DNA from 3 places in the Lysinibacillus sp. GW823-FHT06C08 genome. Region 3 is predicted to be linked to each of the others. Evidence: riboswitches for the same ligand, from Rfam matches in the RefSeq annotation. Region 3 holds a riboswitch; each other region holds the start of a gene.

Region 1 (4,629 bases), on a different contig from region 3:
ACGTTACGGCAGCACATTATTGAAATGTTTAACGGAACGATTGATGAGGAATTTTACCAAAGGCGTGTGAAAATTGCAAAGGTGCACGTACATATTGGGCTTAGAACACAATGGTATATTTGCGCGTTCCAAGATTTATCTCTCTCATTTATAGACTTGGTTGAACAGCATATCGATCATCCGCGAGATCAGTTTAATACAATAAGGGCCATTTCTAAAATTTGTAATTTCGAGCAGCAACTTGTTTTAGAGGCATATGAAAATACTGTTGAACAGCATAAAGAAAACATGGAACTAGAAAAAGAAGCAATTGAACGACAAATTGTACACTCCTCTGAATTGCTTGCGACCATTTCACAGGAAACCAATAATTCATTTTGCAGACTAAGCGAGCAGTCTGGGGAAATTGAACAATTGGCAAAGAGATCGCTAGAAGTGTCTACGCTGGCTGAAAACCAAGCACTGGATGGACGTGAATGTTTAAAGAAACAATCACTAAATATGCATAATATTATTCAATCTCTTCATGATATAGAAGAAAATATTGAACAATTATCTGATATGTCGAAGGAAATGGAAACGATTATGAGTGTCGTTACCAATATTGCCAATCAGACCAATTTGTTAGCCTTAAATGCTGCTATTGAAGCAGCCCGTGCCGGAGAAGCAGGGAAGGGATTTAGTGTAGTAGCTGATGAAGTACGTAAATTATCCATTCAAACAAAGGAATCTGTCACCGCTGTTGCATTATTGTTGCAAAAAACGAGTGAACGCACCGGGAAATTAGAGCAATCTCTCATTCATATCCAAGATGAGGTGGCATCTGGTGAGGATAATATGTTACACACGGAAGGACAATTTACAAATATAGTAGGGGCAATGACAGAAGCAAAAGATCAAAATGATTGCATGGCGACGAAAATACAAGCAATCGCAGGTATATTAAGTGGGTTGGGTAGTTCTTTTACTGAAGTAACGAACTCAGCAGAAAAATTAGCTAGCTTTGCCCAAAATTTAAAAAGCTAGATCACTAGTAGCTATATTAAACACTATAGTACTCATTATAATGTGTGTTTAGTAAGCATATTCTTGGAGCTAGAGTTATCTCACAGTTGAGATAGCTCTATTTTTGCTAAATTTGTAAAGGGTTTAACGTAATTTTCAATGAAAATAAGTTTATACTGTAGACAGAACTAAAAATAGGGGCGGTTTACTATGAAAACAGTTGTTGTATTAGGTGGCGGTATTACTGGTTTATGCACAATGCATTATCTGCAACGCCAAGTGAAGGAAAAAAATTTAGATGTTCAGCTAGTGCTCGTAGAAAAAAATACATATTTAGGTGGCAAACTATATTCAGCCTATGAACAAGGTTTTATTATGGAAACTGGTGCTGATTCAATCGTAGCTCGCCATAAAGGTGTAATGGAGCTAGTGCAGGAGCTAGACTTTGAAGATCATCTCGTTTACAACGAAACAGGTATATCCTATATTTATACAAATAACGAGCTGCACGCCATTCCAGCGGATTCTACTTTCGGTATACCTATGAGTGTGGCATCACTTGAGGAAAGCACACTTATCTCTGACCAGGCCAAACAAGAAGCTTTAAAAGATTTAACTTTACCCAATGCAGGTTTTACAAAAGAAAGCTCAATAGGGGAATTTTTAACTTATTATCTTGGCGAAGAGCTTGTGGAAAATCAAATTGCACCTGTTTTAGCAGGTGTCTATTCTGGTGATTTACACCAACTTTCTATTGCCTCCACTTTACCGTATTTAATTGACTATAAAAATGACTATGGAAGTATCATAAAAGGTTTTGATGCGAATCGTGAGCAATTTGTTAAAGCTGCTAATAAAAAATTTATTTCATTTCAAAATGGATTATCCTCTTTAATTGAGCGATTAGAACAGAAATTAACAGAGGTAGACATCATTAAAGGGGTAGCCACAAATCATGTCCAAAAAATGGAGAACAAGTATTCGATTTCATTAGCAAATGGTCAATACATTGAGGCAGATTATGTTGTTCTAGCGCTACCGAATGAAGCGGTTCAAAGTATATTACAGGACGACTCCTTAACACATTATTTTGATCAGTTTACTACAGCATCAGCCATTACTATTTATCTAGGCTTTGATGTGCCTGATGCAAACTTACCTGCGGATGGAACAGGCTATATTGTATCGCATAATTCTGATGTCACTTGTAATGCAGCAACTTGGACGAGTCGCAAGTGGAAGCATACATCGAAAAACAATCAACTACTTGTTCGCCTATTCTATAAGAGTATTAATCCGGCGTATGAGCAGTTACGTAAAATGACTGACGACGAATTGGCAGCCGTCGCTTTAGAAGATGTTCGGAAAAGCCTAGGAATTGATGAAAAGCCAACCGTTGTGAATGTCACAAAGTGGATTGATCAAATGCCTAAATATGACTTAGCTCACCGGGAAGCGCTACAAGGCTTACTACTAGAGCTGAATGAAAACTATCCGAATTTATCGATAGCGGGTTGCTCTTATTTTGGAGTAGGTATTGGTGCTTGCATTCAAAATGGGAAAAAAATTGGTGAAGAGCTTGCAGAAGAACTATCCAATTTCTAAGTTTTTAAGCAAATAATTTCTTTGTTATGTGAAATAGTCTTGACTCATTCGTCTGTAAACGATATGATTCTTTTAATTATTTAAAAAATTCATACTTAATAATTCTTATCAAGAGAAGCAGAGGGACTGGCCCATTGAAGCTTCAGCAACCAACTTTTTGTCAGGTGCTAAATCCAGAAGACCGTTGAGTCGAAGATGAGAAGGAACAATAATGATGAGTCGTTAAAGCCTTCTTTTTATATAAAAGAAGGCTTTTTATTATACAGAAATAGAGGAAGAGAGGCTAGTTTTATGGGATTGCTTGAAAAATTAAAAACGCATGTATTGACGGCAGACGGTGCAATAGGCACAGTGTTGTATGGCTATGGATTGGAGTATTGTCATGAGGAAATGAATGTTCAGAGACCTGAATTAATTGAAAAGATTCATAGAGAATATATCGCAGCGGGTGCTGATATTATTCAAACGAATACGTACGGTGCCAATGCCATTAAATTAGCTCGCTATGGACTAGAATCAAGTGTCAAACAATTTAATGAAGCAGCTATTACTATTGCTAAGCGAGCAGCAGCGGATGGCGGTCAATTTGTTTTAGGAACAATTGGTGGAATTCGTGGCATTCGTAAAAGCGATGCAACATTAGATGACATATTAGCGACCGTTGAAGAGCAGGCAAGTGTGTTACTTGCAGGAAATCCTGATGGCCTTTTACTCGAAACTTATTATGATTTTGAAGAATTAACAGCAACATTAAACGTGCTACGCGCCAAAACTAATATACCGATAATTGCTCAAGTATCTATGCATGAGCCTGGTGTTTTACAAAATGGTATGTCTTTAAATAATGCGCTACATGAGTTAGAGATTCTTGGTGCAGATATTGTTGGTGTCAATTGCCGTCTAGGTCCATATCATACGATTCAAGCGTTTGAGGCTGTAGAACTTCCGGCAAAGGCATTTATGTCAGCCTATCCAAATGCTTCGCTATTAGATTTAGAGGACGGGCGTGTTGTTTATGAGTCGGAGGCTGATTATTTTGGTCGCGCTGCTGTTGAACTGCGTGATCAGGGTGTTCGCTTAATTGGGGGTTGTTGTGGTACGACACCAAAGCATATTGCAGCCGCAAAGAAGTATTTAGAAGAGCTATCACCAGTTAGTGAAAAGCATGCGAAGCCTAAAAAGATTGAAATTGTTCGTGATGCCGAGCCAGCTAAATTTGAACCACTTCATGAAAAAGTAAAGCGTGAACGCTCGGTCATCGTAGAGTTGGATACACCTAGACACTTAGAAATAGATGGATTTCTTGAAGGGGCCAAACAACTATATGAGGCAGGTGCCGATGTAGTGATGATGGCAGACAATTCATTGGCATCCCCACGTATTAGCAATATTGCAATGGGGGCGTTATTGAAAAGTACTAATGGCGTGCGCCCCCTTACACATATTACCTGTCGAGATCGTAATTTAATTGGTCTTCAATCACATTTAATGGGGTTAAATGCCTTAGGAATTCATGATGTGCTAGCTGTTACGGGTGACCCAACGAAGGTTGGAGATTTCCCTGGTGCCACTAGCGTATATGATGTCTCCTCGATGGAGCTTATCCAATTAATTAAACAATTAAATGAAGGGGTTTCTTTCTCAGGGAAACCACTACGGAAAAAGGCTAACTTCTCTGTGGCTGCTGCATTTAACCCTAATGTTCGTGTTTTAGATCGTGCTGTGGCACGCTTAGAAAAAAAGATTGAGCATGGAGCAGACTATTTCATTTCACAGCCTGTTTATACAAAGGAAAAAATTATAGAAATATATGAAGCAACGAAGCATTTACAAGCACCGATTTATATTGGCATTATGCCCGTTACGAGTTATAAAAGTGCAGAGTTTTTACATCATGAGGTGCCAGGCATAAAATTATCTGAAGATGCTTTATCAAGGATGAAAGCATGTGGTGAAGATAAGGAACGCGCTACACTTGAGGGGATTGCAATTGCCAAGGAATTAGTAGAAGTGGCTGCG
Region 2 (4,629 bases), on a different contig from region 3:
CCCCTGGCCAGGAGAATCCTATTATATAAGAAAATATTTTAATTGTAAATTATATCATAAATAACTTTTTTTGTCAAGTTTTTATCTATAGTTAGCAATTTGAATGGTGATTTTTTAAATGGTAGAATAATATCTAATTAGGTATTACTTGTAAGTGGAGGTGGGCGCTATGAAAATATGGAAATTACTCATTTTACTTGTACTGATGTTTGAATTTGCCCTAATTGGTAGCGACAATATCTCTACAAAGTCATCGGATGAATTTGATTCAAGTAAACGAAAAGATTCCCAGCTACAGGAAAGAGTATTGGCAAGGACAAGCACTCAGGAAATGGACATGCTTCATAGACTTCCACTGAATTATCTAAATGCTACAACTGCAAATGGTGAATTTCATAAATCTTTTTACAGCAATCATTCTCCACAAGAATTTGATATTCACTATGATATAAAGAATAAGGGGACACAACCATTTAGCTTAAAAATTTATAATGCAGATGCCAAACTATGGGCTCAAAAAACCGTAAATGCAGGAGCAAAATATTCAACGATACTAGAAAAGGGTAGCTATACAATGTCAGAAGGGGTGTATAGCATTTCCATCATTACAGTTGATGGGGCAGAGGGTGTATTTGATTTTGCCATTCAAGTAATCGATTAAAATATTTTTAAATTTTATGTAACTTATTGCAACATCAACCGTCTACCTCATTAGTAGAATACAAAAAACTAAAGCAAGCTAGTAACATTCACTTTTCACAAAAAGACCAGGATTCACTTATTTCGTGACTTCCTGGTCTTTTTGTGCGGGTAATCCTATTTTTTACGAAAAAATAGGCCAAATAATGAAACCTTTTAGCTGTTTATTCGTATTCATAAATGAATCTAAAGCTAAGCAATATTAATTAGTAAGATTCACTTTCACTTAAAAGGCTAGAACTTACATAATTTATGTAGGTATCTAGTCTTTTTTGTTAGTTTCCTACTTGCAAAATAAATAGGACATGAGTAACTCCTATGCTCGAAAAAACATAAATTCCTACCAAAAATTGAATGGAAAATATTTTAACTTGTTCCACGCCTCAACTTAGCGTAGTATTAATACGAATCAAAACTAAGTAAATTAGTAAGATTCACTTTCACAATAAAACCAGGCGCTCTTCTATGAGGAGCATCTGGTTTTTTGTTTTATCTGAGATTTTCAGAGAATTAATTTATGGGACAATCTAGCCCTCTATTACCACTACTCAGTATTTGGCAGGCATCATGCAGCTGTAGCGATGCTGCCCCATTAAATATGAAGCAACGAAATGTGCTAATGTAATAGATATAATCACACGTATAAACGCTTATTTTTTCTCTGCCACTATCATTAAAAACATAGGTCTTCGTAGTTCATCTTGCATACCTGGAATAGTTTGTATCATTTCCTCAGAGGGCATAGGTTCCTTCACAGCACGTATTGTAAATCCCACCTGTATTAAATCATTCATATAAGTGGATAATGTACGGTGATATTTAATGACATTTTCGGTAAGGAAGGTTGTTTCGCGCATGCCTTCTGTTTGATAATGGTCCACTGGCCAATGCAGTCGGTTTCCTTGTTCATCATTGTACCAATCCTGTTCATGGCGGGATGTGAAAATAGGGTGCTCCACTGAAAATACGAACGATCCGCCAGGTTTTAAATAGGTATAAACCTTTTTGCATAGTGCTTCAAAGTTTTGTAAATAGTGAATAGCTAAGGAACTTAATACAACATCAAATTGAGAAGCGGAAAATTGAATGTCCTCAATCGGTATTTGCAAATAGGAAATAAAAGGATCATCCGTTTTTTCCTGAGCTTTTTCCAGCATTTTTTCAGATATATCCACACCAATCACTGATTTTGCCTGTTGTGCGCGCGCATATCGACAATGCCACCCGAAACCACATCCTAAATCAAGCACATGTTTATTTTTCAAATCAGGTAAAAGTGTTTTTAATACATGCCACTCTCCTGCGGCGTCCAGCCCTTGAACAGAACGTGGCATTTTTTCGTAAGCAGAAAAGAATTGCATATCATCATATTTATTTTGCTTCATCGTTTAAACATCTCCTATAATTAAGCTAGCCTCCTACATATCCTTGGTGATCTAGGAGGCTAGCTATCTTCTTCTAACCATGGTTTTCACCCCTATAATAGCTTTTCAAAACCATTCAAGAATACATAAAAAGTAAAGTACAAAAAGAGTAATCCTGAAATAAACGAAACTATTTGCATAAGCCTTTTCCCATTATTTTACCACCGATGCTACTTAAATATGAAAGGATTAGCCCCCAAAGGATTGAAACGGTGATAAATCCGAAGAAGAAGGGAGGTAAGCTTTTAGTTGCTGAATGTCCAATAGTTGTACCACCTACTATACTTCCACCAACCGTTGGGAATCAACGATTGCAGTCGTTGCTGAAACTACTAGCCAAACACCAGTAAAAAATAAGCCCATAATGATTTCTTTTCAATCGCTGCTCCATGACTCTAATTTTTTGCATGCAAACGTATCTCGGAAAGCTTGGAAGGTTAAAGGGCCAAGCATGATAGTACCGCCAATCCATAAAATGAATTGGAATATTGTACTAGATTGTACTAGAAAGGCTATTCCCAAAACCTATAGTACAGCGTACACCATGTCACCAACAGCACAACCTAAAGAAAAGATAAATGCAGGGTAAAAGCCTTTTGTCAGCCCTGTTCGAATTAAACTTAAATTTCCTGTTTCTAGTTCAAAAGCCAATTAAAAAAACAAAAATAAAAAGTTGTTGGGCTTTCATTTGTCATCTCACCCATCATAGAATTTTTTTATTCAAAAAAGGTTAGATAACTGTTAGTATTCGTTCAAGCAAATAGGGGGAATCGTTTTGTTAAAAACAGTACAAATTATTTTATCAATAATAGGCATCACGCTTTCCATTTACGGATTTATGACACATGATTATCGGCTAAACTTTTTAATGATCCTTTTTCTAGGTTTATTTATGTTAACATTAGGAATTAATGAATTTCGGAGAGAGAGAAAATTATATGGTTGGTTTTTAGTCGGGGTATTTATATTTTCGATCTATGTGTCCATTCAAAGCTTCGTATTCGTATAAAAAGTTGAATTTCGCACTTGATAATAGTCGTGGGATTTTTTTACAATTAAAAACATGTTGCAATTATGGATGTTTTATTTTAGTATTTTAATATTGTGTCAAAAATATAATATTTTTTCTTCTTATCAAGAGAGATGGAGGGACTGGCCCGATGAAATCTCGGCAGCGGAACTATTAAGTTACTGTGCCAAATCCAGCAAGCAATGTTCTTGATAGATAAGAGGAGCGTTTTAACTATAAGGGCTCTTCTTGTTATTTCAAGATGAGGCCTTTTTTATGGTGAAAAAATAAAAAATAGGGCTGATTTTTAATTTTTGGAGGTAGACAATGAAGAAAGAGAATCCATGGGCGCTAATCCCATTTGTTATTTTTATGATTTTATTTATTGGTTCAGGGATTATAATGGGTGATTTTTATGCCTTTCCTGTCATTGTAGCCATCAGCATTTCAGGTGCTGTAGCTCTAGCGATGAATCGAAAAGAATCGTTTTCCCGAAAGGTTGATATTTTTTGCCAAGGTGCCGGAAATTTAAATGTCATGCTGATGGTTATTATTTTTCTATTAGCAGGGGCATTTTCAGAGGTAGCGAAGGGAATGGGGGCTGTAGATTCCACTGTTAACTTTGCTTTATCGGTTATACCGCAAAACCTGGTTGTCGTAGGCTTATTCATCATTGCCTGTTTCATCTCTCTATCCATGGGCACATCAGTGGGGACGATTGTTGCGCTGGCGCCAATTGGAGTTGGAATAAGCGATCTTACGGAGCTACCTATTGCTTTAGTGATGGCAGCGGTTGTAGGCGGTTCGATGTTTGGTGATAATTTATCTTTTATTTCAGATACTACTATTACTGCAGTTCGTTCACAAGGCGCGCAAATGAAGGACAAATTTAAGGTCAATTTTTGGATTGTATTGCCGGCAGCTATTATCACAAGTATTATTTTAGGGTTTATGACATCCGGGGGGACAGCCCAAGTAGAGCATCTAAGCTATAATTGGATAAAAATTATTCCCTATGTTTTAGTTATTATTTTAGCGTTATCTGGAATGAATGTTTTCCTCGTTCTTGCATTAGGGATTGTTCTCGCCGGTGCTGTTGGCTTAGCAGATGGCAGCTATCACATAATGAGCCTTATACAAAAGATTGGTGAAGGAATGGAAGGGATGTATGAAATCGCCTTTCTGGCTATATTAATAGCTGGAATGGTGGAAGTTATTAAATTTAATGGGGGAATTGACTTTTTACTCCGTCTTGTAACGCGCAGGATTAAATCGCAGAAGGGTGCTGAATTTGGTATAGCTGGTCTTGTGGGTCTAACTAATTTATCTACGGCCAATAATACAATTGCTATTCTAATTGCCGGGCCACTTGCCAAAAATATTGCTGACCAGTATGAGATTGAGCCGAGAAAGTCTGCAAGTATTTTAGATATTTTCTCTTGTACAGTCCAAGGTCTTCTCCCATACGGAGCCCAATTTCTTGTAGCCGCAAGCGTA
Region 3 (4,629 bases):
AGCTTTAGGGATTACACCCATTGCTCAATTCAGTCATTCCAAATGGGGAAAACAAGACTATTTAGGTTTGCAGGATGTTCCCGATATCGATGTACAGTTTGGAGAAGTGGATCGTCTCTTTCACTATAAACCAACTTTAATTATGTTAGATGCTGGTATAGAGCGTTGGGAAACTTGTCTTCATTTAAATAAGCTGGCCCCAATCTGTCACCTAAACCACCCTGGGGAGGACTGGCAATCGACTCTCTTTAAAATTGCTGATTTAACAGGGAAAACCTCTATGATGCAAGACATTATCATGGAATATGAGGATAAGGTACAGAAGGCTCGACGAATTCTCGGTAAATCCGTTTATGGGCAAAGTGTTGCATTTCTTCGCATTTCGGCCATTGGCATTACACTGTATGCTGGCCCTGAATGCGGCTATACAGGGCCAATCCTATATCGTGACTTGGGCTTAACGCCTCATCCATTAGTATGGAAAATACCGCTTAACCAGCGTAAAGCTCATCTGACATCAGATCAACTGCTACAGCTAGACGCTGATCATTTGTTTATCACCTTCGACAAGCAACACTCCATTTATGAGCATGAAGAGCGTACTATTTTAAAATCTTCTATGTGGAAAAACCTAAGAGCAGTTAAGAGCAGCTGTGTTTATGAGGTGGATTTTTTAACGTGGATGAATTATGGAATCCTATCACATAGCAAAAAAATAGACGATGTATTAAATGTTCTTGGCTAAAGAACGTAAAGGAAGCTGCCATGGCTTCCTTTTTTGTTTATGTAGCATATTATGTTTTACACTCCTGTACAGGACTATCTTTATCCAAACACCTAAAAAGATCATGATACATAAGATAAGATATCAGCTTTTGGATAGGAGGAATTGAATTGTATTATAATCCTTATCCGTATTTTGTTCACCCCTACCATTACCCAATACCATCGACAGCCCATCACCTTGCAGCTAGACCCTTTTCTCAACATTTAGCAATGCCGACCAGTAATAGTGCCTTTCCCCCTGTTGATACACAAAAATTAATATCTTCAGCTACGCGGATAAAGGCGATTATGCAGCAAGCACAATTACTTACGGATAAAATTGATAGCTCTCAACAATTTGCCCATGATTTAAAAAATGCTGCACAACTTTCAAATAAAACAGAGGTCGAAAAATTGATTACATCCACAGGCGTCACTACAAAATTCGAAACCAACTATACACCAGATAATTTTAGAATACAGCTTATGGATAGTGGTTGCTGTAGAGTAACGTTAATTTTGAATTGGTAAATAAAAATTTTAACCCTGTAATCCTATAAAAGTTGTAAACTATAAAAATATATGCTAAAGTATTTGTACTATTATTTCTGAAAATTCTTATATTCTATTTCTTATCAAGAGAGACGGAGGGATCGGCCCGATGAAGTCTCAGCAACCAGCTCAATCAGTATGGTGCTAATTCCTTTTGGCAAAATCTAAGCCTGAAAGATGAGAAGACGAACTACCCACGTATGATTCAGGGAGTCCTCTTCTATAGAGGACTCTTTTTTATTTACCATTACTTTTAGAAAGCAGGAAATTAAATGTCTAACGAACTTTTAGAAGCATTGCACTTACTAAAATCAAAACAATGGGTCGATTTGACACATACCTTCGGCCCACATTCACCTCATTTTTTTATGTTTGAAGATGCTAAATTTGAAACATTATTCTCGCATGATGACGGTTTTTTCGCACAGCAGTTTACTTTTCCCGGACAATATGGAACACATATTGACCCACCTGTTCACTTTGTAAGAGATACTCGTTTTCTAGATGAACTAGAGCTAAAGGAGCTCGTTCTCCCGCTTATCGTTATTGATAAATCACAAGAAGCTACTAGTAATCATGACTTTACGCTCAGTGTCCAAGATATTCTAGAATTCGAGGCACAACATGGACAAATAGAAGAAGGTACTTTTGTGGCACTGCGAACAGATTGGAGTAAGCGTTGGCCCGATAAAGAAGCATTCAATAATAAAGATGTGGATGGCCATAATCATCTTCCAGGCTGGGGCTTGGAGGCATTACAATTTTTATTCAAGGAACGTAAAGTAAGTGCAATCGGTCATGAAACTTTTGATACCGATTCTGCTACTGATTTTCGTCAAAGCGGCAAATTGGATGGAGAATATTTTGTCCTTGATCAAGACACCTATCAAATTGAGCTTATGACTAATTTGGACAAGCTTCCTCCAAAAGGGGCTATTATTTTTAATATTGTACCTAAGCCTGAAAAAGCATCTGGATTCCCTGTTCGATCATTTGCCATTTTGCCATAACAAAAAGTCGGTACGAATCATACCGACTTTTACTTTTGTACGTTTCTTTTTTTCAATAAATAATAAACGATTAACATGACAAGGACAAACAGTAAGATGACATAAATACTGTAATGGGACAAATAGTAACCGACGAATCGCCACTTCTCCCCTAATACTTTTCCTAATGTTATAAATGTGAACGTCCAAATAAATGCTCCTGTATAAGCAAAGAATGCGAATTTCTTATAGGGATAATTATTAATAGCCGCAATATAAGCTGTCAGATGGCGTACACCTGGAATAAAATAGCCCACTATTAATAAAAAAGGACCTACTTTCGTAAACATTTTTTTAGTAAAATCAATTTTTTGCTCAGTTATATGAAATTTTGGCCCATATTTCTGCAAGAGCGGTAAGCCAAATCGGTGGCCGATATAGTAGCTTAAAGTAATACCTCCCATGGCGCCAATCAGGGCGCTTACTAACGCTGGGATATGTTCAAGACTTTCTCGATAAACACTATAGCCTACATAAGTTAAAAATACTTCATCAGGAAGTGGCAACCCAACAATGCCTCCAATTAGGATTACAATGATGCCAAAATACCCGTAATGTTCAATTAGAGATTGCACATGCTGCGCCATTTTCCGACCACCTAACACCTTTTCTATACAGTCATAACCGTATCCCTAAAAAATTGCTCAAGCAAATATGTCGTTAAATAATGTGAAGCTGACGTAAAGCAAAATCTATGCCACCTTCAATGGATTTCTTTGTAACAAAATCTGCAGCATTTTTTAGAGCTTGGCTCCCATTTCCCATGGCAACCCCGAGGCCAACCTGCTCTAGCATATCTATATCATTCTCTCCATCTCCAAAAGCTATTGCATCCTTAGAATTAATCTCAAAATAATCCAGTACAGCCTTCACAGCTATCGACTTGGACACATCCTGCTGTAAGACATTCACAATATAAGGATGCCATCGTTGCCGTAATATATTCGAAAATTGACAAGCTAATCTTTTTTCAGTCTGCTCATCTGCATAAAGACACATAAGAAAAACCTCTTCTTCTATAATACTGTCATTTCTAACGGGAAAATCACGTAAAGACAATGTCTCTTGCATCGCGCTTAAAGCTAACGGATTTTGAATAGCATTCATCGTAAGTTGTTCTGTAAAAAATGTTAAGGAATGCTGTTGTTGCTGTGCAAAAGCTTGAACATTTTGAACAATGCCCTTATCAATCGGAATTTTATGTATGACAACATCCTTGTGCTTCACATATGCTCCATTTGCCGTAATAAAGGTTTCAATTCCCAAACTTTTCAGCTCTTCACACATGGACAATGGCCTTCCTGTCGCAGCCACTAGATGAATCCCTTTATCCTGTAGTAGGTGAATGGCCTGCCTTGTACTTTCTTCCACAGCGCCATCCTCATAATTGATCAGAGTACCATCCACATCAAAAAACACTATTTTAAATGTCATTTACTTCATCCTCTCGCACATAACTTTTGAACTATACAATCGAAATTCCTTGAAATAAATTGTACATAATTCGACAAACTTTTCTTGACCTATATAACTTACTTTAACTACACCGATAAATACTATTACAAGCTTATTTCTAATGATATTTAACTAAAAATGTAAGAATAATTTTTAATTTAATAATTCTAAAGGAGTATACCAAAGAACACAGAATTGTTAAAATGATAGATAATGAATTAAATACATTGAACGATTATCGATTGCGTTTAAATAGAACAAAAGAAATACTAATTCTAGAGCATGCAAAGGAGTTGATTCTTATGGCATTTAACATCTACTACTATGAAAGTAGCGTAGATTGTAAATTTTGCAAAAAGCATTTTACAACGTATAAAGTACGCCCAAATCGATATAAAATTATCGAGGAACAAACAGATTTCATGCCCGTCTATAATGGCCTAAACCCTTTGCTGTATGAAGTTGCTGTGTGCCCACATTGTGGCTTTGCTTTCCATAAATCCATGACGCGGACATACGGACCTTTCATGCAGCTCATAGATGAACTATACATTAAAGAGCTACAGAAACCTATGAATATCTGTCAGGAACGTACAATCGATGATGCCATTATAAGCTTTAAGCTGGCCTATCTAGTATCTCGCGCATCAATGGAAGAATCGCTTTTGATGGCAAATTTCGCATTAAAAATTGCCTGGTTATATCGTTTGAAAAACGACGAAGAATCTGAAAAACGCTACCTTTTTGCCGCTAGAGATTTTTACAGTAAATCATTTGCATCTAACCAGGAAGGTGGAGAGCGAATTCA

Evidence for each region. A riboswitch is a leader RNA that binds a small molecule or an ion and turns the genes downstream of it on or off. The one in region 3 is predicted to bind S-adenosylmethionine.
Region 1: it holds a riboswitch for S-adenosylmethionine, as region 3 does, so the genes downstream of both, AC1Q6O_RS21650 (bifunctional homocysteine S-methyltransferase/methylenetetrahydrofolate reductase) here and AC1Q6O_RS15410 (cyclase family protein) in region 3, are expected to answer to the same signal.
Region 2: it holds a riboswitch for S-adenosylmethionine, as region 3 does, so the genes downstream of both, AC1Q6O_RS14420 (Na+/H+ antiporter NhaC family protein) here and AC1Q6O_RS15410 (cyclase family protein) in region 3, are expected to answer to the same signal.

What each region holds. Positions count from the first base shown of each region.
Region 1 covers NZ_JBXAHN010000014.1:33,002-37,630, forward strand. Annotated here, with positions in the region: gene AC1Q6O_RS21640 (globin-coupled sensor protein) at 1-1,026, shown strand, start outside; gene AC1Q6O_RS21645 (protoporphyrinogen oxidase) at 1,216-2,610, shown strand; SAM riboswitch class I at 2,713-2,812, shown strand; gene AC1Q6O_RS21650 (bifunctional homocysteine S-methyltransferase/methylenetetrahydrofolate reductase) at 2,902-4,629, shown strand, end outside.
Region 2 covers NZ_JBXAHN010000005.1:278,563-283,191, forward strand. Annotated here, with positions in the region: gene AC1Q6O_RS14400 (hypothetical protein) at 170-661, shown strand; gene AC1Q6O_RS14405 (class I SAM-dependent methyltransferase) at 1,350-2,084, opposite strand; gene AC1Q6O_RS14410 (hypothetical protein) at 2,380-2,712, shown strand; gene AC1Q6O_RS14415 (DUF3953 domain-containing protein) at 2,899-3,132, shown strand; SAM riboswitch class I at 3,252-3,355, shown strand; gene AC1Q6O_RS14420 (Na+/H+ antiporter NhaC family protein) at 3,460-4,629, shown strand, end outside.
Region 3 covers NZ_JBXAHN010000006.1:180,756-185,384, forward strand. Annotated here, with positions in the region: gene AC1Q6O_RS15400 (helix-turn-helix domain-containing protein) at 1-745, shown strand, start outside; gene AC1Q6O_RS15405 (YuzC family spore coat inner layer protein) at 895-1,296, shown strand; SAM riboswitch class I at 1,395-1,501, shown strand; gene AC1Q6O_RS15410 (cyclase family protein) at 1,590-2,327, shown strand; gene AC1Q6O_RS15415 (DedA family protein) at 2,357-2,953, opposite strand; gene AC1Q6O_RS15420 (Cof-type HAD-IIB family hydrolase) at 3,027-3,800, opposite strand; gene AC1Q6O_RS15425 (DUF2225 domain-containing protein) at 4,025-4,629, shown strand, end outside.